2 regions of the Desulfohalobium retbaense DSM 5692 genome follow, and region 1 is predicted to be linked to the other one. Evidence: predicted binding sites of a transcription regulator. Region 1 holds the regulator's gene; the other holds the start of a gene.
The links. The regulator sigma-54, encoded in region 1, starts transcription at its own class of promoters, with help from an activator protein. The targets are predictions, from matches to a motif close to CTGGCACGGNNNNTGCTT.
Positions count from the first base shown of each region.

Region 2: a site for sigma-54 is predicted at 3,708-3,725, ahead of DRET_RS02210 (NifB/NifX family molybdenum-iron cluster-binding protein). Genes of this name have one in related genera too.

Region 1 covers NC_013223.1:1,842,965-1,855,076, reverse strand. Annotated here, with positions in the region: gene DRET_RS07990 (CTP synthase) at 1-1,449, shown strand, start outside; gene kdsA (3-deoxy-8-phosphooctulonate synthase) at 1,450-2,265, shown strand; gene DRET_RS07980 (KdsC family phosphatase) at 2,255-2,776, shown strand; gene lptC (LPS export ABC transporter periplasmic protein LptC) at 2,755-3,333, shown strand; gene DRET_RS07970 (LptA/OstA family protein) at 3,330-3,875, shown strand; gene lptB (LPS export ABC transporter ATP-binding protein) at 3,856-4,584, shown strand; gene rpoN (RNA polymerase factor sigma-54) at 4,964-6,388, shown strand; gene hpf (ribosome hibernation-promoting factor, HPF/YfiA family) at 6,460-7,008, shown strand; gene DRET_RS07950 (PTS sugar transporter subunit IIA) at 7,008-7,457, shown strand; gene rapZ (RNase adapter RapZ) at 7,578-8,462, shown strand; gene DRET_RS07940 (PTS sugar transporter subunit IIA) at 8,531-8,941, shown strand; gene DRET_RS07935 (PTS sugar transporter subunit IIB) at 8,934-9,416, shown strand; gene DRET_RS07930 (hypothetical protein) at 9,376-10,122, shown strand; gene DRET_RS07925 (manganese-dependent inorganic pyrophosphatase) at 10,641-11,564, shown strand; gene DRET_RS07920 (iron-sulfur cluster assembly scaffold protein) at 11,806-12,112, shown strand, end outside.
Region 2 covers NC_013223.1:544,093-556,204, forward strand. Annotated here, with positions in the region: gene DRET_RS02185 (iron-sulfur cluster carrier protein MrpORP) at 1-91, opposite strand, end outside; gene DRET_RS02190 (nucleotide-binding protein) at 107-964, opposite strand; gene DRET_RS02195 (nucleotide-binding protein) at 961-1,833, opposite strand; gene DRET_RS02200 (DUF5320 domain-containing protein) at 2,481-2,798, opposite strand; gene DRET_RS02205 (NifB/NifX family molybdenum-iron cluster-binding protein) at 2,902-3,261, opposite strand; gene DRET_RS02210 (NifB/NifX family molybdenum-iron cluster-binding protein) at 3,282-3,659, opposite strand; gene DRET_RS02215 (sigma-54 interaction domain-containing protein) at 3,835-5,151, opposite strand; gene hypB (hydrogenase nickel incorporation protein HypB) at 5,386-6,048, opposite strand; gene DRET_RS02225 (hydrogenase maturation nickel metallochaperone HypA/HybF) at 6,049-6,402, opposite strand; tRNA gene DRET_RS02230 (tRNA-Val) at 6,716-6,792, shown strand; gene DRET_RS02235 (tRNA (cytidine(34)-2'-O)-methyltransferase) at 6,956-7,414, shown strand; gene eno (phosphopyruvate hydratase) at 7,513-8,811, opposite strand; gene DRET_RS02245 (type III pantothenate kinase) at 8,948-9,775, opposite strand; gene DRET_RS02250 (hypothetical protein) at 10,171-11,244, shown strand; gene DRET_RS02255 (cytochrome ubiquinol oxidase subunit I) at 11,248-12,112, shown strand, end outside.

The DNA of each region.
Region 1 (12,112 bases):
GACGGCGCGGAAACCGACCTCGATCTGGGCCACTATGAACGGTACCTCGACGAGTACATGGCCCAGAGCAACAATTACACCTCCGGCAGCATCTACCACACCGTGATCACTAAGGAGCGCCGCGGGGATTATCTCGGTGGCACCGTGCAGGTCATCCCCCATGTCACGGACCAGATCAAACAAGCTGTAACCGGCGCGGCCCGCAACGACGAGGACGTGGTCCTCATCGAGATCGGCGGGACGGTCGGGGATATCGAAGGGCTGCCCTTTCTGGAAGCTATCCGCCAATTGCGCTCGGATCTGGGCAAGGAGAATGTGCTCTACATCCATCTGACCCTGGTGCCGTATATGCGGGCCGCCGGTGAAGTCAAAACCAAGCCGACTCAGCACAGCGTCAAGGAATTGCGCAGCATCGGCATCCAGCCGGATATCATCCTCTGCCGCACCGAGGTTCCCCTGGAGCAGGACATCAAGGACAAGATCGCCCTGTTTTGCAATGTCGAGCCCGATGCGGTCTTCACCGCCATCGACGTGCGCCACATCTACGAACTTCCGCTGTCGTTTTATACTGAAGGATTGGATCAGAAGATCGCCATCATGCTGAGGCTGCCGGCCAAAAACCCCGACCTGGCGCCGTGGCGGCAATTGGTGGACAAGCTGCACAATCCCAAGGGCGAAGTCCGCATCGGCATCGTCGGCAAATATGTCGATCTCAAAGAGGCCTACAAAAGCCTGCACGAGGCGCTGACCCACGGTGGATTGGCCAACGATCTGGCCGTGGAACTGGTCTACGTCAATGCCGAGGATCTGGAAAAAACCAGTGATCCGGCTTCCCTGTTGCAGGATCTCGACGGCATTCTCGTGCCCGGCGGCTTCGGCAGCCGCGGAGTGGAAGGCAAAATCAAAGCCTGCGGCTATGCCCGGCAGAACAAGATTCCTTTTTTCGGGATCTGTCTCGGTATGCAGTGCGCGGTCATCGAGTACGCCCGCAACGTTTTGGAATTGGGCAAAGCCCATTCCTCGGAATTCGACGCCTGCACCCCGGATCCGGTCATCTATCTGATCACCGAATGGTTCGATCACCGCCAAAACTGCATGCAAAAGCGGGACAAGGACTCGGAAAAAGGCGGCACCATGCGCCTTGGTGCCTACCCCTGCCAGTTGCGCCCGGACAGCAAGGCCATGCAGGCCTACGGTCAGGAGCTGATCCAGGAACGCCACCGGCACCGGTATGAATTCAACAACGACTACGGCCCCCAATTCGAGGAAAACGGCCTGGTCCTGAGCGGGACCTCCCCGGATCATGAGTTGGTGGAAATCGTGGAAATGCGCGACCATCCCTGGTTCGTGGCCTGCCAATTCCATCCGGAGTTCAAATCCAACCCCATGCGCCCGCATCCGCTTTTCCGGGAATTCATCCGCGCGGCCAAGGAGCGCAAAGGAGTCTAGGTGACTGGAGCAAGCGATCTTTTCTCTTTGTCCCGGCGCTCTTTGTTTGCCATTGTCGGGCCATGTGCTCTGGAAGAGCTGGAACTCGGCCTGCGGGTAGCCGAACGGCTGGCCGCCATTCAGGACGAGTTGGGCATCCCTCTGGTATTCAAGAGCTCGTTCGACAAGGCCAACCGGAGTTCCGTGGACAGTTTTCGCGGTCCCGGTCTGCAGACCGGCCTCGAATGGCTGCAGCGGATCAAAGAGGCTTCCGGTCTGCCGGTGGTCACGGACATCCATGCCCCGGAACAGGCCCGTCCCGTGGCCGATGTGGCCGATGTCCTCCAGATTCCGGCGTTTTTATGCCGCCAGACCGACCTGCTTCTGGCCGCGGCCAAGACCGGGCGGATCGTGAACGTCAAGAAGGGGCAGTTTCTGGCGCCGTGGGATATGGCCAATGTTGTGGCCAAGCTCGAAGCCGGTGGGGGGGAATCCATCTGGCTGACCGAGCGGGGCAGTTCGTTCGGCTACAACAACCTCGTGGTCGACATGCGTTCGATCCCGATCATGCAGGACACCGGCTGGCCGGCGGTCTTCGACGCCACCCATTCGGTGCAATTGCCCGGCGGACAGGGAACGCGTTCCGGCGGGCAGCGGCAATTTGTCGGGACCTTGGCCCGGGCTGCCGTGGCGGCCGGCTGCAACGGTATTTTTCTCGAAGTCCATCCCGACCCGGACCACGCCCTGTGCGACGGGCCGAACAGTTTGGCCCTTGACGCGCTGGCCGGAGAACTCCGCCGCCTCCTGGCGGTACGGGAGGCTGTGCATGGAAACTAGGACACGGGCTGAACAGATTCGGATGCTGGTCCTTGATGTCGATGGCGTGCTTACCGACGGCGGCCTCTATTACTCCCAGGACGGAACCATCGGGAAGCGGTTCCATGTCCAGGACGGCCTGGGGATCAAGCTCGCCCAGGCGGCTGAACTGGAGATCGCCGTCGCCACTGGCTTGGACGCCGGAGCCGTGCACACTCGGGTCCGGGAACTTGGAATCACTGAATATTCCTTTGGGCGAACCAACAAGGTCCCCTTTGTCGAAGACATCCTTGAGCGGCGCGGCTGGCAGTGGGCCAATGTGGCTTTTCTCGGCGACGACTGGGTCGACGCCGCGGTCATGAACCGGGTGGGGCTGAAGATGGCTGTGGCCAATGCCCAGCCCGAAATCATTGCCCTGGCCGATTGGGTCAGCAGCGTTCCTGGAGGGCAGGGCGCGGTGCGTGAGGCGATTCGTTTTCTCCTCACGGCCCAAGGGCGCTGGGAGGCGTTGTGGCGGCAGTGGGCCGGCTGAAAGCAGTGGCCGCGGCCATCATCCTGATGGGCATGGCGGCCGGCGGCTGGCTCGGCTGGACATACTGGCAGAACCAGCCGTCCGAGACCACTGGCCCGAGCCTGCCCGTGGACATGGCCATGCGCTCGGTGCATCTTCAGGGCGGAGAACAGGGCCGGCAGGAATGGGATCTGCGGGCCGCCAACGCCACGTATGACCGGGACCAGGGGATGGTGGACCTGGAGCAGCCGGTGCTGACGTTGCCGATGCAGGACGGCCGGGCCGTCGTGCGGGCCTCCCGGGGCCGCTACAACCAGGATAACGGCCAGGCGACCATGTGGCCTGATGTCCAGGCCGAATACCAAAACGGCACAGTCCGGGCGCAGAAGGCCGTGTTCGTCCGCCAGGAGGATCGCCTGGACCTGGAGGAGGATGTGGTTTTCGACTGGCCGGGGCTCCATGTGACCGGGAAGTCGGCCCAGATCCTTCTGGAAGCGGAAACCGTTGTCGTTGACGGCGGGGTCCAGGCGGAACTGCACTCCCGCGTTCAAGCTCCTGACGAGGATGGAGAATCATGAGAAGACGACTATTGTTCCTTGGTATGCTGGCGGCGGTGCTGAGCATGGCCTCTCCCCTGGGAGCCCAGCAGGGCGAGCAAACCGCGCCCATCAAAATCACCTCGGATACCATGCGCTACGCCCACGCCGACAAACAGGTCCGTTTCAAGGGGTCTGTGCATGCGATTCGGGATACTTTTGAGTTGTGGTCCGAGACCTTGACCGTGTTTCTCAAGGCCGGGGCGGCAGACACCGCTGAAGGCGGCATGGGCATGGGCGGTGACCAGAGCATCGACCACCTCGTGGCCGAGGGCGATGTCCGGCTGCAGGAGGGCAACCGGACCGGCTATTGCGACACGGCCTGGTTCTATCCCGACGAGGGGATGCTGCGTCTCGAAGGATCGCCGCGCCTGGAACAGGGAGAAAACAGCATCAGCGGCAGTGTGATCAAGATGTATCTCAAGGAGAACAGGAGCGAAGTCATCGGCGGCGACTCCGGGCGTGTCGAGGCCCTGTTCTATTCCCCTGAGGAAGGCTTCGGCGATGCAGACAGCGGAAATTGAGGCCCGTGACCTTTGCAAGCGGTTCGGGCAGCGCCAGGTCGTGCGGGATATCTCCCTGCGTCTGGATCAGGGCGAGGTCGTCGGTCTGCTCGGGCCCAACGGGGCCGGCAAGACCACGACCTTCTATATGCTGGTCGGGATCATTAAGCCCACCCAGGGGCAGGTTTTTGTCAACGGCCGGGAAACGACCCAATGGCCCCTGCACGATCGAGCCCGGCACGGCGTGAGTTATTTGCCCCAGGAATCCTCTGTGTTCCGGAAGCTCACGGTGCGGCAGAATCTGGAAATCATTCTGGAATACAGCTGTTCCAGCCGCAAGGAGGCCCGCGACGAAGCTGATCGTCTGCTCCAGGAACTCGGGATCGCCAAACTCGCCGATCAGAAGGCGATGCACCTTTCCGGCGGCGAGCGCCGCCGCCTGGAGATCGCCCGGGCGCTGATCCGCAAGCCGACATTCATGCTCCTGGACGAGCCCTTTGCCGGCATCGATCCCCTGGCTGTCGACGATATCCAGCAGATTGTGGCCGGTCTCAAGAACCGGGGGATCGGGGTCTTGATTTCCGATCACAATGTCCGGGAGACGCTGCGAATCTGTGACCGGGCCTATCTGGTCTACGAAGGCCAGATCATCCTTGACGGCACTCCGGAGACCATTGTTGCCGATGCCAAGGCGAGGCAGGTCTATCTCGGCGAAAAATTTGAATTATAGTTGTCCTGCGGCGCTTTGGTGCTGTGTCCTTGCCACCGGGCAAGTCGGGACGTTACCGGCCTGGGAAACCACCAAATGTGGGCCAACCCGCCTGTCATGACGCCCCTGCCGAATTCTCCGGCCGTTCTTCGCCGCCCACTGCCCGCCCAGCCAGAAAGTTCGCGTGCAATTGCATCTCCGCGGCTTCTGTGGCACATCTGGAATTGACGGAGATGGAGGGAACTAGGCGTGCGATTCCGCCACGGGGGACATCAGAGCAATTGCTGCGATCCTCGACAGCCTGCACACAACGAGACAGCCCCATGTCAACCGACGAACGACATCCGCTCATGAACACCAGTGATTCCCTACGTTTCCTCGAGAGAGACAGATATCTCCTATGGGCTTAGAACTTCGGCAACAATTGAAACTTTCCCAGCAGCTGGTCATGACCCCCCAGCTGCAACAGGCCATCAAACTCCTGCAATTGTCACGCGTGGAGCTGCAAGAACGTGTGGAGCAGGAGCTGATGGAGAATCCCATCCTCGAACTCCAAGAAGACGAGTCCGCGCCAGACAATGCCCCTGAGACCGAGTCCAAAGGGGAGGAACACACCCCGATGGACATGGGGGAAAAGGATCTGGCGCGTAACGCCGACTGGGAAGACTATCTCGGAGTGTTCTCCACCTCTTCCGGGGCCAGTCGCGACGCGGAGATTCCTGAAGAACTGCCTTCCTACGAAACCCGCTTTTCCGCTGACCATACCCTGGAGAGCCACCTCCTGTGGCAACTCCATCTCACAGAACTCAGCCAGGAACACAAAGAGATCGGCGAGGCCGTGATCGGCAATCTCGGTCCCACGGGCTATCTGTTGGCCAGTACCGATGAATTGGCCGCCAGCACTGGGGCAACGCCTGAAGCGATTGACGAAGTCGTCGGATTTGTCCAGCGTTTTGATCCCGTAGGGGTGGCCGCCCGCTCCGCCAGCGAGTGCCTGCTGGTCCAACTCGAGACCGCTGGGGAAGAAGACCCCATTTTGCTCTCCCTGGTGCGCGACCATCTCGAAGATATCGAACGCCACCGCTTCAAGCCCCTGTTGCGCAAGTTCCGGATCACCCAGGAGGACCTGGAAACCTATATCCAGCTCATCCGGGAATTGGACCCCATGCCCGGCAGCAGTTTCGGCGGTGCCACGAGCCCGTATATCAGCCCAGACGTCTACGTCTATAAGGATGAAGACGAGTTCGTCATCCAGCTCAATGAAGAAGGGCTTCCCAACCTGCAGATCAGTCAGTACTATATGGAGGCCTTCAAAGGACGCGGCGGGCAGGAAAAGGAGTACTTCCAGGATAAGATGCGCTCGGCGGTCTGGTTGATGAAAAGTCTCTATCAGCGGCAGCTCACCCTGTACCGGGTCATGGAGAGCATCCTCAAGTTTCAGCGGGAATTTTTCGAAGACGGGGTTTCCAAGCTCAAGCCGCTCATTCTCAAGGATGTGGCCGAAGATATCGAGATGCACGAATCCACGGTCAGCCGGGTGACGACAAACAAATACGCGGCCACGCCGTTTGGTCTTTTTGAACTCAAGTTTTTCTTCAACAGCGGCCTCGGCCTTGACGGCGGTGGCCAAGTCGGTTCGGAGAGCGTCAAGGCGGCGATCAAAAAGATGGTCAGCGAGGAAAATCCCCGTAAGCCCTTGAGCGATGAGAAGATCGTCTCCGAATTGAAAAAAGAGCTCCAGATCAATATCGCGCGGCGAACGGTGGCCAAGTACCGGACAGCGCTGGGAATCGCCTCTTCCTCTAAGCGAAAACGAATGGTATAACTCCTCCCAGCTCAGGTGGGGATTGAATTTGCACAAGCGGTGCCCTCGGCATCCAAAACAAAGGAGCGCCTATGCAGATCAGATTCAATTTCAAAAGTTTCGAGCCGTCTGATCACCTCCGGGATTATGCAGAGAAGCGTTTTGATAAATTGAATAAATATATCCACGACACCGAATCGGCCGACATCCAGGTCAACCTCGAAGTTGAAAAGATTCGCCAAATGGCCGAAGTTGTTGTCAATGCTGACGGAAACAAGCTGTCGGCCTTCGAAGAAAGCGAAGATATGTACTCGACCATCGACATGGCCCTGGACAAGGTCGAGGCGCAATTGCGGAAAATCCGCGACAAGGCCAAGAAAAAGCACCGCATGGAAGACACCAAGCCGGTGCGCATGGATGTCTTTTCGTATGTGGCCTCGGAAAGCGGCGAGCAGGTTCGGAACATCGTCAAGACCGATCATTACGAACCCAAGCCAATGACCGTCGACGAAGCGGCCATGCAACTGGAAACGCTGGAATACGAATTCCTGGTCTTCTACAATGCCGAGAATGACAGCGTGAATGTGATCTACAAGCGGCGCAACGGCGATTTTGGACTGATTGATCCGGGGATGTATTAATGCAACTCAACGAGTTCCTTGAGGGGGAGCTGATTCTCCCTGACCTGACGGCCCGTGATAAGGCCGGGGTGTTGGAGGAATTGGTCACCCCTCTGGGGCATAAATGGCCGCAACTGGATCTGGAGAGCGCCAAAGCGGTGCTCCTGGAGCGGGAAGGACTTGGCAGCACCGGCATCGGCGACGGCATTGCCATCCCCCACGGCAAACTGGACGTTCTGGACGAGGTCTCCGTGGTGGTCGGGCGCAGCCTGCCGGGCGTGGAGTTCGACGCTCTGGACCAGAAACCGTGCCACATCTTCTTTCTTGTCATGGCGCCTGAACACGTGGCCGGGATGCATCTGCGCATCCTGGCCACTATTTCCAGGACGCTCAAGGACGAGGTCTTTCGGCAGAGCTTCATGCAGGCTGAGGGCAAAGAGGGCTTGTGGCAATTGTTGCAGGCGACTTAGGCTGCTGGACTTTGATCTGAGCGATCCATTCGAGGTCCCGGTCAGGCGTATTGCCTCCGGGACCATGGGGCGTTGCTCCTGTTTTGAGGGCCTTGAATTGCAACACTGAGCGAAGCGTGTATGTCTCCCTGTCGCCAAATTCCCCTTGTTTTGCTGGCCGGGCTGGCCGGAGCCGGCAAAAGTACCGGCCTCAATGTCTTTGAGGACCTGCGTTTCTTCTGCGTCGACGGCCTGCCGGTGCGGATGGTCGAACGGATGGTCCGCTTTTTTTGTAATGAAAATCCGAGAGGGTACAGGGGATTGGCGGTTGGAATCGATGTCCGCCAGAGCGACTTTGCCGCCGAATGGGAACAGCTCAAACGTACCCTGGAAGCCGAAGGTGTGACCCCGCAGCTCATTTTTTTCGAGGCCCGACCAGAGGTTCTTATCCGGCGTTACGCCACGACCCGACGCCCCCATCCGCTCGAATCCCGAGACATGGGGCTCGAGCAGGCTTTGGAGCACGAACGGGCCCTGCTCGAGCCGTTGCGCGACCGGGCGGATCTGGTAGTGGATACCTCAGAGTTTTCGGTGCACGACCTGCGCCGCCATCTTCAGGACAAGTGGCAGTTTCTGGAGGAGACCACCCACGGTCTGCGGGTCTATCTGACCTCGTTCGGCTTCAAATACGGTGTCCCCTCGGATGCTGATCTGGTTTTTGATCTCCGCTTTTTGCCCAATCCCTATTTCGAGCCGGATCTGCGCCCGCTGACCGGCAAGGACGGGCCGGTGGCCGCCTATGTATTGGACAGCGATCCGGGGGCAGGGTTTATCGAGCGGTTCATCGATTTTCTGGACTATCTTCTGCCATTGTATGCGGCCGAAGGCCGATACCGGCTGACCCTGGCTCTGGGGTGTACCGGAGGGCGGCACCGTTCGGTGGCCGTGACCGAGGCCCTGGCCAAAGCGCTGGGCAAAAACCAATACGAAGTTTCCGTGGAGCACCGGCACTGGGAACTGGGCTGAAGGGAACCAGGCAGGATCAGGATGCTGTGTGCCTGACGAAAAAAACGGTCACAGAGATGAGGAAGCATATGGTTGGTGTGATTGTCGTCACCCACCTTGATCTGGGTGAAAAGCTGCTCAAAGCGGCCGAAAATATTCTGGGACCCCAGGAGATGTGTATTACGATCAGCCTGGACAGTTCCACGGACATGGATGAATCCATGCAGGCCCTGAAACAGGCTGTCGAAGAAGTGGATGTCGGTAGCGGGGTGCTTATTTTGACCGACATGTTCGGAGGTACACCGAGCAATCTGGCCATGTCCCTGCTCGGCGCCGGTGACTATGAAGTCATCACCGGGGTGAATCTTCCCTTGCTGCTCAAGCTGCTGGGGAACCGGGAAATGGAGCTGCAGGAGCTGGCCGTGGAAGTGAAGTCCGCCGGCCGCCAAGGCATCCTGGTGGCCGGGGAAGTCTTGCGACGCAAGGTGTCCAATGGATGAGATGATGTATTGGGTTCGGATCGACAACCGCCTCGTGCACGGGCAAGTTATCGAGAATTGGCTGCCCTACACCCGGGCCAAGGCCCTGGTCGTGGTCAACGATGATCTGGCCCATGACGACCTGCGCCAGGAAATTATCGGGCTGGCCATTCCCGCAGGGATCCGCCATTTTTTCCTGACCGTCGATGCCATTCCCCAACTCATCAACGGCCAGTACCGGCTTGGCAATGCCGCGAACGTTCTTTTTCTCTTTGCTACCTGCGCTGACGCCTGGCGCGCCTTCGAACTCGGTTTCAGCTTCGATCACCTCAATATCGGCAATATCCATTACGGTCCGGGCCGGCGGCAAGTCTGCGACCACGCCGCGTTGAGCCGGGAAGACATCGCCTGCCTGCGCAGTTTTTCGGTCAAAGGCGTGGAACTCGATTTTCGGTGTGTTCCGAACACCCCGGTACAGGTCAAGGAATTATGGTAACTTCCTGCGTCTCGTTCGTTTTGGCCATGAGTTTTTTTTTGGCCTGATTTCATTGGCCCGCTTTGTGGTCAATATCGGGTTTTTGGACCGGCCGCTGTCGTTTGCTCTGTTGTGGGGCCTGGTCACCGGCCAATGGGAACTGGCCGCAGGCATCGGTGTTTTTTGTGAACTCTTCTGGCTCGATCTCTTTCCCGCCGGGACCTATATCCCCCCGCACGGTCAACTGGCCGTTGTCTATTCCCTGACCACTGCGCATTGCCTGGGCCTGTATCGTCCTTGGGACCTTCTGCCGGTCCTGATCATCGCCCTGCTCGCGGCACGATGCGGTGCCCGGATCGAGAACTGGCACCGGGGCATGCAAAATACCCATTACAATCAGTTGCTGCAGAGCGTGCGCCAAGAAAGCGGACTGTTCGCTCCCGAACGGTTCGTGCTGCGTTCCGCGATACAGCTGGTCCTGCTCAATGGGTTCTTTTTCTTTTTGATCACCCAGAGCTCTGTCCTCGGCATCGCCCGGCTGCGGGCCTGGTGGCCGGTGGCGCCGTTCGAACTCCAATGGGCTCATGTCTGGGGGGTGGCCTTGCTTGGGGCTGTGGCGGCCCTGCGGACCAAGACCGCCTATTCGCTCTGGGGTGTGGGCCTGGCGCTCATGACCATCGGCGCTCTGTTTCTTCCAGCCGTCATATTCCCTGGGCAGACCTTCTGAGTTGCCCTGTCCTCGTTGCCACTCTGGCTGCTGCTTGGCCGGGGATGCCAACGCCGCGAATGCGCTCCGTTTCCAGACAGGAACCAGAAAATGAAAAGGGAGCACAGGTATCCCTTGGCCCAGTGTCTCTTGACCGTCTCCTGATACCTGAGAGCTTTCCTTCGTGACCAGGTTTTGGTGCTGCCCTCGGAGTCCAGTGTGGGGCAACGTCAGGCTGGAAGGGAATTCAACCGCTGGGATATTCCCGAACCGGCCTGGACCAGGCATGCGCACGGATTGCGGTTGAGAAATTTTGAACACAGCCCGGCGAGCGTTGTCTGGGCGCCTCAGGGCCGGAAACCCCGGCATATCCCACGTTTGCTCAAATAGGGGTGGGGGTTTCGAATTGCCGCTGGCGACAAAACGGCCCATCTTTCACTTGGCAGCCGATTTCTTTTGTGCTATTTGGCACAAAGTTTCGCTGCTTGGGGCAAATGCCTTGGGAAGATACTGGGAAAATAACATCTTAGGAGGTTACTATGCCGGTTTATGTTGTAGGACACAAGAGCCCGGACACCGATTCGGTCTGCGCCGCGATTGCCTTGGCCGATCTGAAGAGCAAGCTTGGTCTGGAGACCGTGCCGGGCGTCCAGGGCGAGCTCAGCCCTGAATCGAAGTTCGTTTTGGACAAGTTTGGTGTCGACGCCCCGGAAGCGGTGGCCGACGCCACGGACAAACAGGTCTTCCTGGTTGACCACTCTGATCTGTCCCAGAGCCTGGACAATCTGGACAAGGGTGAACTGCTGGGCATCGTCGACCACCACAAGATCGGCGACGTAACCACGCCGAACCCCGTGGAAGTCTGGACCTGGCCCGTGGGCTGCACCTGCACCGTGCTCAAAGCCATGTATGATTTTTATGGCGTGGAAATCCCCAAAAATATCGCCGGGATCATGACTTGCGCCATTTTGAGCGACACCGTTATCTTCAAGTCTGCCACCTGCACTGACGCGGATAAGCAGGCCGCTGAAGCCTTGGCCAAGGTTGCCGGTCTGGGCGATCTGACTGAATTGGGCATGGAAATGTTCAAGGTCAAATCGGCCATCGAAGGGACCCCGGTGCGCGAATTGGTCAAGCGCGACTACAAGAATTTCGACATGAATGGCAACAAGGTCGGCATCGGCCAGTTGGAAGTCGTGGATCTGTCCCTGCTCGACAGCGTGAAGGGCGACCTGGCCAAGGATATCCAGGCCCTGAAGGACGAAGACAGCAACCATTCCGTGTTCCTCTTGTTGACCGACATCATGAAGGAAGGCTCCGAGATGCTCATCGTCTCCGACGATGCGTCCGTTGTCGAAAAGGCTTTCGGTGTGAAGCCCGTCGACGGCAAAGCCTGGCTTGACGGTGTCATGAGCCGTAAAAAGCAGGTTGTGCCGAATTTCGAAAAGGCCTTCGCCAGCTAAGGTTTCTCGGCTTCGCAGAGTGTGCTGTGTCAGCCCGGCTGGGTCCGCCCGGTCGGGCTTTTTCTATGCGGCGGTTCGTCCCCTGGTTTTTGACTTTCCTGGCAAATCCTGAACAATGGGAAGCGAGGGACGGAACCGGAGTCAGACAAGCTTCAGACGCAGCAAACCGACTGTTGAAAAAAAAAATCTTCTACCGCAGCCATTGGGAGATTCTCAACGGCCTGTTCAACGGGACAATACTATGGATACATTGGATTCTATTCTGGCGGACATCCAGGATGAGGCGGATCAGGACGCGCAGACGTACCTCGGCGATACGGCGTATGCCTTGTGGCGTAATCCGATCCATGTCGGCACTTTTTCCCAGCCCGACGGGGTAGGCGATCTGACCGGCGAGTGCGGGGATTCGATCCAGATCGAAATTTTGGTCCGGGAGGGCCGGATCCACGAGGCGCGCTTCTGGACCGACGGGTGTGGACCGAGTATCGTCAGTGGGTGTGTGGCCTGTGAACTGGCCTGCGGCAAATCCCTGGAGGAGGCGGCGTCGC
Region 2 (12,112 bases), 1.3 Mb from region 1:
AGTTCTGGAGCTTTTGATCTTCCTGTTCGTTTTTGCCGCCCTGGCAGCCAGAGCCGCCGGAGGAACAGCTGGAGCATCCGTGTTCGGCCATAGGGGGTCTCCTCTTTTAGATATGGGTTTCGATCTGGTTCCATATACCGCGCATCAATTCGCCCAGGCCCTGCGGATCGTATTCGCTGACGCTCTGGCCCTGGATCTGGGCTTTGGTCACCCGGGGGTCGTAGGGCAGGGCGCCGACGACTGGAATACGATGGGCGCGGCAGAATTCTCGGATTTCCTGGACGAGTTCCTGATTGACGTCGGTCTTGTTGATCACGGCCATGGTCGGCAACTGGAAATGGCGGGTGAGTTCGCTGACTCGCTTGAGGTCGTGGATGGCCGAGACTGTGGGTTCGGCTACAAGTAAGACCGCCGAAGCGTTCGTCAAGGAGGCGATGACCGGGCAGCCGATTCCCGGGGACCCGTCGGCCACCACCCATTCATAGCCGCGTTCTTCGGCTACGGTGTGAGCGTTTTGACGGACCGTGGTCACCAGTTTGCCGGAATTTTCCTCCCCGATGCCCAGGCTGGCGTGGACCAGCGGACCGAAGCGTGTCCCGGAAACGAACCATTGCCCGCAGAGTCGGGGGTGCATGGAAATGGCCGTTTCAGGGCAGACATAACTGCACAGGGCGCATCCTTCGCACTGTTCGAGGCGGATTTCGATGTCCTCGGAAATAGCGCCGAAGCGGCAGGAGGAGGCGCAAACCCCGCATTCAGTGCACTTTTGCGGATCGATGGCCGGGAGTTCGCCGCTATAAAAATCGTGGGTCTGCTCCACGGCGGGATCCAGGATGAGGTGCAGATCCGCCGCGTCCACGTCGCAATCGGCGAGCACCATTTTGGGGCCGACCGCCGCAAGGCCGGCAACAATACTTGTTTTTCCGGTCCCGCCTTTGCCGCTGATGATAACGAGTTCCTTCATACCGTTTCCTTTTCCGCCGCCATGTGTTCCACAATCCCTGACCACAGATCCGCGTAGGCTTGTTGCATTTCAGGCAGCGCCTCAACGAGGAGTTCGCCCCTGGAGTATGCTGCGGCCGCCTCGGTGCTGTGGGGCAGGCGGGCCAGAAGATCAATCCCTTCGGCCTCAAGGTAGTCCAAGACCCGGTCATCGCCCATGCCGTCACGGTTGAGCACGACCCCGAACGGTTTGCCCAGTTTGCGCAGCAGGCCGACCGCCAATTGGAGGTCATAGAGACCAAACGGCGTGGGTTCGGTGACCAGCACGGTGTAGTCGGCCCCGTCCAGGGCTTCGATAACCGGACAGGATGTGCCGGGCGGGCAGTCGTATATGGTCACCTCGGCCGTTTCCGGGGCCTTGGCTTTAACCCGCTGGATCAAGGGAGGCGCCATGGCTTCGCCGACGCGCATCAGACCGCCGGTCAGCGTTACGCCGTGACCGCTGCCCTGTCTGACGTCGCCAATGGTGCGATGGCTCTGGCCGACAGCCCCGACGGGGCAGATGGTCTCGCACAGGCCGCAACTGTGGCAGAGTTCCGGAAAGACCATGACTTCATCGACCATCCAGATCAGGGCCTTGAAGCGACAGGCCTCGACACATTGCCGGCACTCGCTTCCAAGGCAGGTTTCCTGGTCAATGGCGGGAACAGGGACATGTTGTGCTTCCTCGTATTCCCAGTGGGCATCGAGAAAAAATTGGGCGTTGGGCTCTTCGACGTCGCAGTCGACAAGCGACACTCCATGGGTGTTTTGGGATACATATGCGGCGAGGTTGGTGGTCACGGTTGTTTTCCCCGTGCCTCCCTTGCCGCTGGCAATGGCGATACGCATATATGCTTCTCCTTGCCAGACCGCAGCCGGGCGTGGCCGTGAAGGTCAGCGCCCCCAGTGTGCCGGATTTCACTGCCTGCATCTGCCTGGGTGGGGCCGAGTCTGGCGCGTTGGATACAACTCAAAATGGGGCTCGAGCCCGTTGAACGTTCCTCTTGGGTATAAAGCAGCAACCCGTTTAAAATGCTGCGTATCCTGGGTGCGTTCCTGGGCAATACGAGCGCATTCAAGGGGGAGTTGCGGTCTCGCAGGTATTCTGTGACGGCCCCGGGGATTGCTGCCCGGACTGCGGGATCCCTCAGTCAGGATTTGCAACTGGTCATGGGGCCGCCGCACACGGGACAATGGGAGTCCACACAAGGTGTCCCCCTTTTGCGAGGGAAGCGCTCGCCGCAACATGGACAAAAACACGCGCCCCCAGCTTCAGGGACAGACCGGGAAAAGCTGTCTTGGTGGCCTTGGTTGGCCATTGTTTGGGGACATGAACGTGGATGCGCCATAGGACATCCCTCCTGTTCCAAGCACCCGCGTTTGCACCCTGCTGTGTGTGGCGGGAAGGTTGGGGACTGTGCGGGCCACACGGAAATGAACGCTCCCTTGCTGATCAAAGGAGCGTCATTTTCAAGAGGCCGCGTGTCCGTGGGGACTTATTTTGTGTCGCCCTGGAGTTGGGCGAGACGGTCCTGAAGGGCTTGCACCTGGCGTTGGAGCCAGGAGAGCTGTGTGTTCAGGGCCTGTTCTTCGTCCTGCGCGGTCATGGGCTGGGCCGGAACACCTGGAGCGGCATTGACACCCCAGCGACAGAATCCGCGCCCGAATCCCCTACCGAAGCCGCGGCCAAAACCGCGGCCAAGGCCACGGCCGAAACCAAATCCCTGGTTTTGAACGGCACCGGAACACCGTCCGGCACCACGTCCAGTCATGGGGCCTTCGCCAAACGGGCCTGTTCCATTGAGTCCTGGCATAGGAGCACCTCCTTCAATTGAAGGGTCGTCAGTGCGGTCCGGTGTGCGTGAATCGCAAAGGGGCCGCTTGTTGTTGTCTGAGATCCTGTGGAAAACCGATGTATTACCAGTGGCCTGGTTTGTCGGCACCGGCTGCGGCGGTCAGTTCGCCGTTTTCAAAGGCGGTGATCGCTTCCTGCACGGTACCGCTTTGCAGCAGATAGATGTCGATCCCGCCACGCTGCAGAGCGGTGTAGGCCTTGGGGCCGACATGGCCGGTCAAGACCGCCTGAGCCCCGGTGTCGGCGACGTTTTGCGCGGTTTGAATTCCTGCTCCCTGAGTGGCAGCCAGGTTCTGCTGGTTGTCCATGTAGGAAAACTCACCGGAATCGGTATTGTAGATGATGAACCCGCCGGTTCGTCCGAAGCGGGGATCAAGCGGGGCATTGAGATCCTGGCCTTGGGCGGTGATAGCAATTTTCATGGGGGAATCCTCCTTACCCGTTATTGCGTCGTATGCGGCCCGCGGAAGCGGCGGCAGCAGCGAAATCCGCGGCATCCCGGCATCAAAAGCGTTTCCAGCCTGTCTTCGCGCCAAGCCTCAAGCACAGTGGAGATGTCTCCGCGGAGCCAGCCGAAGACATTGATGCCGTGTTCCTGGATCATGCGCGTGGTGCAACCGCTTATGGCGCCGCAAAGGAGAATATTTGCCCCGCAGGAAGATAGGGCTGAAACCCGGAGCGTAGGGTCGCCAAATGGGAGGGAGATATCACCTGCGGGGCAAATAGTGTTGTCTGACTCACAAGTGTAGACCTGCAACCCGGTGGCGTTGTCGAACAACGCCGCGAGGCGTGATTGGTATATGGCCAGACAAATTTTCATTGGCAGTACTCTTCAGAACGGGTCGATTTGCGCTCTGTGAGTTACTTATAGCAATGTCCGTGCCGATTTTGTTTTTCTATTTTTGTCAGGCAATTAGAGAAAAGAAGGAGTGGTTCGGTGGGCTAGGATGGGCGAATTATTTGTCTTTTGGGTGTATGGAGGGCGAATTTTTTGTTTACCCCTGGCGCAAAAGGCGGCGCAGGGTATCCTTGCTGATATCGAGTTCGCGGCAGGCGGCCATTTTTTTGCCCTGGTTGCGGGCCAGGGCCTGCCGGGCGGCTTGGACCTTGACCTCTTCCATGGTCATGGGGGCATTGGTGTTCGGGGAACTTGCCTCCTGAGGATGGAATTTTTCCGGCAAATGCTCGAGTTGGATGAATCCTGAAGAGCACAGGATGAAACTGTATTCGAGGATGTTTTCCAACTCCCTGATGTTGCCGGGAAAATCGTGACGTATAAGGGTGGCCAGAGCGTCCTCGGAAATGCCCTGGACCTCTTTACCTTGCAGGAGGTTGAAGCGCCGTATGAAATGGTTGGCCAACAAGGGGATGTCTTCCTGCCGCTCGCGCAGTGGGGGCAGTCGGAGTTGGGCGACATTGAGACGGTAGAAGAGGTCCTCGCGGAACCGGCCTTCGCGAACAAGGTGTTCCAGGTCCCGGTTGGTGGCGGCGATGATCCGCACGTCCGTAGGCACCGGAGCCACAGCGCCGAGGGGTTCGACCTGTTTTTCCTGCAACACCCGCAACAGTTTGACCTGCAGGGCCAGAGGCAGATCGCCGATCTCGTCCAAAAACAGGGTCCCGCCATCGGCGAGTTGGAATCGGCCGGGTTTGTCTTTTTTGGCGTCGGTGAACGCACCGGCCTTGTAGCCGAAAAGTTCGGATTCCAGGAGGTGCTCGGGAAGGGCGCCGCAGTTGACTACAACCAGAGGGCCCTGTCGGCGCGGGCTGAGGTTGTGCAGGGCGCGGGCAAACAATTCCTTGCCTGTGCCCGATTCGCCGGTCAGCAGAACCGAGGACGGACTCTGGGCCACCTGCGGCAAGATGCGGAAGATCTTGGACAGGGCTTCGCTTTTGCCGACGATGTCTTCAAAGGTGTAGCGTTGCTCCATCTCCTGGCGCATGACCTGGATGGCGCTCAGGTCCCGAAAGGTCTCCACGCCGCCGATGCATTCGCCCTGGTGGTTGTGCAATGGGGCCGCGCTGATGGAGATGGGCACTTTGCTCCCGTCGGGGCGGATAATAAAAATGGATTTGTTGCTGATGGAGGTGGCATCCCGCAGGCAGGTCTCCAGGGCACAAGAGCCGTCACACAGCGAAGACCGCAAGACCTCCCAGCATTTTTGCCCCACGGCATCCTGGCGGGCGATGCCGGTAATCTGAGTGGCGGCCCGGTTGAACGAGGTGATCGTCCATTCGAGGTCCACGGTGAACACCCCGTCGGCAATGCTGTCCAGGATGGCCTCGCAGGGCAAATTGTCGGGAAACGCCATGGTGTTCTTCCAATTTGCGTCCAAGAGAATTCAAATGCTGGCCTCGGGCGACCCGGTTCCGAAGTTTCGCCTCGGCCTGGAAAAAATGGCGTATCGCGGTCCGCGGGGCGGTGGTCAATCAGTCGGACGCTGTCCTGGCTGACTGGCGTAATCCACCGCACCCCACAGGCCGTTCAAATCCGGAACACGGTCTTTGATGACACCGCAACGTGGTCTCGCCGGTAGCCCCTGGAATCAGGAGTGGGTGCGCTTGTCTTTGGCCGCGCCGCGGAGCCATTCGTACCACTCGTCGAGCCCGTCGCCCTCGCGGCAGGAAAGGGAGAAGACCTGGGTCTCCTTGTTGACCGCCCGGGCGAAGTGCTCAGCGCGTTCCAGGCTGAAATCGACGTAGGGCAGAAGATCGACCTTATTCAGGAGCACGACCTTGGACAGAGCGAACATGTAGGGGTATTTTTCGGGCTTGTCGTCGCCCTCGGTGACACTGAGCAAGGTGACCTTGAGATCCTCGCCGAGGTTGAATTCAGCCGGGCAGACAAGGTTGCCGACGTTTTCGATGAACAGGATGTCCAGCCGGTCCAGATCCAATTGCTCCACGGCCTTTTTGACCATGTTGCTGCTCAGATGGCAGCCGCCGTCGGTGTTGATCTGGATGGTCTGGGCCCCAGTGGCCGCGACGCGCTCGGCGTCGTTCGAGGTCTGGAGGTCGCCCTCAATGACCCCGATGCCGAATTCCTCCTTCAAGGCGTGGAGGGTGTGTTCCAGCAGGGTCGTTTTCCCTGCCCCCGGCGAACTCATCAGGTTCAAGACCAGGATATTTTTTTCGGCAAACAGCGATTTGAGTTCTTCCGCCACTTGGTCGTTTTGTTCCAGGATATCGCGTACCACGGGAATCTGCATTTATTCCGCCTCCAACTCATCAATGTACAATTCTTTGCCGCTCAGGATCTCGTGACCAAACGGTTCCTCGCATTGGGGACAGGGGAGGTAGAGCGTGGATGCCTCTTCGGGCGCGAATTCGGCGCCGCAGGCGCTGCAGCGCACCTGTACTGGCACCTCCTCTAACTCCAACGTTGCCCCGGCCATATCCGTCTCCACTGTCAGGGCCTGAAAGGCCATGTCCAGCGCTTCGGGGACCACAGCGGCGAGGCGGCCGTGTTTGACCTTGACCCGCTTGAGGCGGCTGACGCCGTGTTTGGTCATCTCATCCTGCAGGATTTCCACCAGACTTTGTGCGATTGACATTTCATGCATGCAGACGCCTCTACTGCAAAAGCGGCCTCGCGTCCAGGCCCCGGCCAAAAGAGGGGGCCCGCACGGGGGGATTCGAATGTGTGAATTTCGGAACTCCAGTTCTGAAATTTTGCCCCTGGCCTGCAAAAAGAGCGTGGGCGTAGTTTTAGGGTTTTGCAGGGTGTTTGCCGGTCAGGGTGTTGGCAGGAAGCAACGGCTCTTGGGGCGCTGAAGGCAGCTTGCAGGCCGGGAGCAAAACTCCAGAACCGGTTCATGTCTGTGTCAAAAAAGTGGTTGTCAGCCAAAGCTGTTTTGGCTATAAAGCCTTTCCATTGGGCGGTTAACTCAGTTGGTCAGAGTGCCATCTTCACACGGTGGAAGTCACTGGTTCAAATCCAGTACCGCCCACCATCCTGTTCTTCCCAGGCCCTGCTCCGGCAGGGTCTTTTTTATGCCGACACCCGGAGCCATGCAGCCGGTATGGCAATGGCCGTACCCTCTCTTGGGGATGGCAGAATCGTTCGCAGCGTCCGGTGCAGACCCTTCCATTCCGTGAATCCCTTGGGACCCCCTCATGCAGATTGTTCTTTTTGAACCTGAAATCCCTCCCAATACTGGCAATATCGGGCGTCTTTGTGCCGCGACCACAACGCCCTTGCATCTTATCGAGCCCCTCGGGTTTCGCCTGGAGGACCGGTATTTGAAGCGGGCCGGCCTCGACTATTGGCCACACCTGGACCTTACGGTCTGGCCGGACTGGCCTTCGTTTTGCGATTCTCTGCCATCAGGGGCCCGTCTGGTGGCTTCGAGCGCCCGCCAGGGAGCCGCTTACCATACTGTTGCGTTTCGCACAGAAGATTATATCGTCCTCGGCCCGGAGAGCAGTGGGTTGCCCTCCGCGATCTGCGAGCAGGCCGCAGAACTCGTGCGCATCCCGATCTGGGGGCAGGTGCGCAGTCTCAATCTGGCCAACGCCACCTCCGTGCTGTTGTACGAGGCCCTGCGTCAGACAGGGGGACTCGAGGGCCGGTAGGCATATTGTTCCTGGCTCCAGGGAAGTGGAGTGAAAAGGCCCCGCCGGAGCGCGCTCCGGCGGGGCCTTTCTGTTTTGGTCGGTACACTGAGACCGGTTCAGTCTGCTTCGAACCAGGTCATGGCCAGGGCGGGGCCGAGATACAGAGCCTGTTCGTCCAATTCCTCTTCGATTCGCAGCAACTGGTTGTACTTGGCCAAACGGTCGGAGCGGCTCAGCGAGCCAGTCTTGATCTGTCCGGCGTTCGTGGCCACAGCGAGATCGGCGATGAAGTGGTCTTCGGTTTCCCCGGAGCGGTGGGAAATGACCGTGGTGTACGAGGCTTCCCGGGCCATCTCGATGGTATCCAGGGTCTCGGTCAGGGTCCCGATCTGGTTGAGTTTGATGAGAATGGAGTTCGCGACCCCTTCGGCAATCCCGTCGGCGAGCAGAGAGGGGTTGGTGACAAAGACGTCGTCGCCTACAAGCTGGACGGCGTGGCCGAGTTCGTGGGTCAGCCGCTGCCAGCCGTCCCAATCGCCTTCGGCCAGCCCGTCCTCAATGGAGACGATGGGGAATTCGTTGCAGTATTCGGCGTACAGTTTGACCAGTTCGTCAGCGCTCAAGGTCTTGCCTTCGCCGGCCAAAACATATTTGCCATCCTTGAAGAATTCTGAGGCGGCGGCGTCGATGGCCAGGGCCATCTGTTTGCCGGGGACGTATCCGGCTTTTTCAATGGCCCGCATGATGTATTCGAAGGCTTGCTTGTTCGATTTGAGATTGGGGGCGAAACCGCCTTCGTCGCCAACGGCGGTGACCAGCCCGTCCTGGGCCAGCAGCCCTTTGAGGGCCTGGAAGGTTTCGGCGCCCATGCGCAGGGCTTCGGAGAAGCTGTCCGCGCCCAGCGGCATGATCATGAATTCCTGGATATCCAGGTTGTTGGAGGCATGGGCCCCGCCATTGAGAATGTTCATCATCGGCGCGGGCAGGATCTTGGCGTTCACGCCGCCGAGGTACCTGTACAACGGCAGGCCGACAAAGGCAGCGGCAGCACGGGCCACAGCCAGGGAAACCCCGAGCATGGCGTTGGCGCCGAGGCGGGATTTGTTGTCGGTGTCGTCGAGTTCCAGGAGCCGTTCGTCGACTTCGTTTTGGCGTACCGCGTCCAGCCCGGCGATCTCGTCGCCGATTTCCTCGATGACATTGGTTACCGCCTTGGTCACGCCTTTGCCGTTATACCGTTTGGCGTCCTTGTCCCGTAATTCCAGGGCTTCTCTGGCGCCGGTCGATGCCCCGGAAGGGACAGCGGCCCGACCGGTGTCGCCGCTTTCCAGACCGACTTCGACCTCAACGGTGGGGTTGCCCCGGGAGTCCAGGATTTCCCTGGCCCAGACCGAGGTGATAGTGCTGCTACGCATAGGATCGCTCCTTTTATGATTGCTGATTATGTGAAACCTGGCCGGTACACAGACCGCGACTCCGGACGTTGGCCGGAACCCGGGTCCGCGGACAGGGCCAGAGGGGAGACGGTTGGGGGTTTGGAACGGGGCCGCATCAACTCCGGCGCTGGGATGAGGACGGCTGTCCGCCCAGGATGTCGCAGCTGAGCTGATCGGCGGCGTATTGCAGCCCCTGCAGCAACAGATCGGGTTCGACATGCTCCAGACAGGGACAGACCGGTTGCAGGCGACGCCCAAAGCCGCCCGTGGCCACAACGGTGACCTCGCCGAAGAGGTGTTTCTGGATTCGGGCGCACAACCCCTCGATCATGGAGGCAAAACCGAAGAGGAAACCGTGGTTCAGACTTGTGGAGGTCGACATGCCGATCTGGACTTCATCGCTGTCGAGCTCCAGGCTGATCTGGGGCAGTTTGGCTGTCTGCAGGGCCAGGCCTTTGGCCGAGGACAAGACCCCGGGGCAAATCAGCCCTCCGAGATAGGCTTTGTCCTGAATGCAGTCGAATGTCGTGGCTGTGCCGAAATCCACGACAATGATCGCCGGGGTGGCAAAACGGCGGCGGGCGGCCAATGCTGTGACCAGGCGATCGGCACCGACCTCCTGGGGCCGGGCGTAGTGGTTCTCCAGCGGCACGCCGATATCTTTGGGGACAAAATGGACGGGACAGGCACAAAAACGGTCCCCGGCAACCTTGAGAGCGTCGTTGAGCGGCGGCACGACCGAGGAAATGATCCAGGCAGTGAGCTTTTCTGGAGCCAGTTCCCAGTAGCGGCAGATCTCCAGGACGCGAAAGCCCCAGGTGTCGGCTGTATCCGCAGTGGAACTCGGGAAACTGTACGATCCGAGCAGTCGCCCGTCCTGGGAGAGCCCGATTTTGGTGTTGGTGTTGCCTACATCAAAAAGAAGAAGATACATGGTGGACATGGGGGTGTTGTGGCTTCTTTCCTCGGCTTTGGCAAGCCTCCAGCAGCACCAGGAGCCCGGGATTTGACCTCCGGACGGGATCTCCGTATAGCCTGAAGCTGCGCCGAAAACCTTGGATTCGAGAATCTGGCTCTTGCATTCAAGGCCTTTGCGATCGGTCGGACTGGACTTGTACCTCGCACAGGATTTTCGCCTGCCAGGCGCACATCGCTTCCAGGGCGTGGGGAAGATCCCCCATCCCCGGAGCGATCGCCCCTATGGTGGCAAGTGCGGGGACCGGTCAGATTTGCAAGGGGGCAAACGAAAGACACGCTTTGCTGTTGCCGTGGCGTTGTCCGGCCGCCCCCGTCCAGTCCACTTTTTCCATTCATTTCTCAAGGTTCTCAGGAGGGGGTATGGACCCGTCATCCCTTGTTCCCGTCGCCGACGCTATCCCTGTGCCGTGGGGGTGGCATTATGTCCTGCTGTTGGTGACATTTGTCCTTCATCTCTTGTTCATGAACACCATGCTCGGTGCCGGGATCATCGCCTTTGTCGATGAACTCCGCGGCGGGGCGCAGGGCGGCGAGGGGACCGTGGCCGAAGCCCTGTCCCATAAGCTGACCTACATCATTGCTTTTACGGTCAATCTGGGCGTGGCCCCGTTATTATTCCTGCAGGTCCTCTATGGCCAGTTCATTTATGTCAGTTCAGTTCTTATCGCAGTGTACTGGATCGCTGTAGTTTTTCTCGTTATTCTGGCATATTATCTGGCGTATCTCTATAACTTTCGGTACCAGCGTTTGGCGGGGGCGCGGAAATGGGTCATCGGTTCGGCGGTTTTCTTGTTGTTGGCAGTGGGCTTTGTCTTTACCAACAATATGACCCTCATGCTCCGGCCCGAGGCCTGGGAACGGTATTTCGCCTCCCCCGGCGGAATGCTTTTGAATCTCTCCGACCCGACGCTGATTCCGCGCTATCTCCATTTCATGGTCGCCTCGGTGGCGGTCGGGGGGCTTTTCGTCGCCCTGTGGGCCGCCAAGACCGCCCAGCCCTCCACGGAGCAGCGTGAGCAACGCATCAATCGGGGCATGCAGTGGTTTACCTATGCTACTCTGGCCCAGATGGTCATTGGGATCTGGTTTTTGATCACCCTGAAACGGGAGGTCATGCTCCAGTTCATGGGCGGAGATTCCTTGGCCACAGCGCTGCTGGTTCTCGGTATCGGCGGGGCGGTACTGTTGCTCTTGCTTGGGTTTCAGCGCCGTCCGGTCCCGGCTGCGGTAGCCCTGGTCGCCACCATTTCCATCATGGCCGTGATGCGCGACTTCGTCCGGGCCGGCTACCTGGAGCCGTATTTCACCCTCTCCGATCTCAGGCTCGATCCGGAATATTCGCCGCTGGTCCTGTTTTTGCTCGTCTTTGTCGCCGGAATGGCCATGGTCGTGTATCTGCTCCGTTTGGCCGCCAAGACAGGGAAGGAGGTCTAGGCCATGAATTATCCGGTTTGGGAACTCTTTGCGGCTGGCGGCGGCTTGCCGATCGCGCTGATGGCCATCGTCCATGTCTTTGTAGCCCACTTCGCTGTTGGCGGCGGACTTTTCCTCGTCTTGACCGAGCGCAAGGCGTATCGGGAAAACTCGAAGTCCATCCTGGAATACACACGCAAGCACGCCAAGTTTTTTCTGCTTTTGACCATGGTCTTCGGGGGCCTGACCGGCGTCGGGATCTGGTTTACCATCTCGGTGCTCAGTCCGGGCGCGACCTCGGTCCTGATCCACAACTTTTTGTATGGCTGGGCCACGGAATGGGTCTTTTTTGTTGTCGAAATCGTGGCCCTGTTCGTTTATTTCTACACCTTCGGCAAAATGGACCAGCAACGCCACCTCACCGTGGGCTGGATCTATTTCGGCGCCGCCTGGGCTTCCCTGTTTCTGATCAACGGCATCATCGCCTTTATGCTGACGCCGGGCGAGTGGTTGCAAACCGGCAATTTCTGGCACGGCTTCTTCAATCCCACCTTCTGGTCGTCGCTCGTCTTCCGGACCTTCATGGCCATTGTCCTGGCTGGCGTCTTTGGATTTGTGACCGCCACGTTCATGAAAGATCAGCAGGCACGGGCGCAATTGATCCGTTACAACGCACGGTGGCTCCTGGTGCCGATGGTCTTTCTGGTCGCCTCCGGCTGGTGGTATCTGCAATCGGTTCCGGAGCCGGCCCGGGAACTCATTCTTGACCGTTCTCCGGAGCTCGTGCCGTATTTCAAAGCCTTTCTCTGGCTTTCTGGGGCCGTGTTTCTCGGCGGCCTGCTCCTGACCGCCCGGGGGGGACGGAGGTGGCAACGCCCGCTGGCCTTTG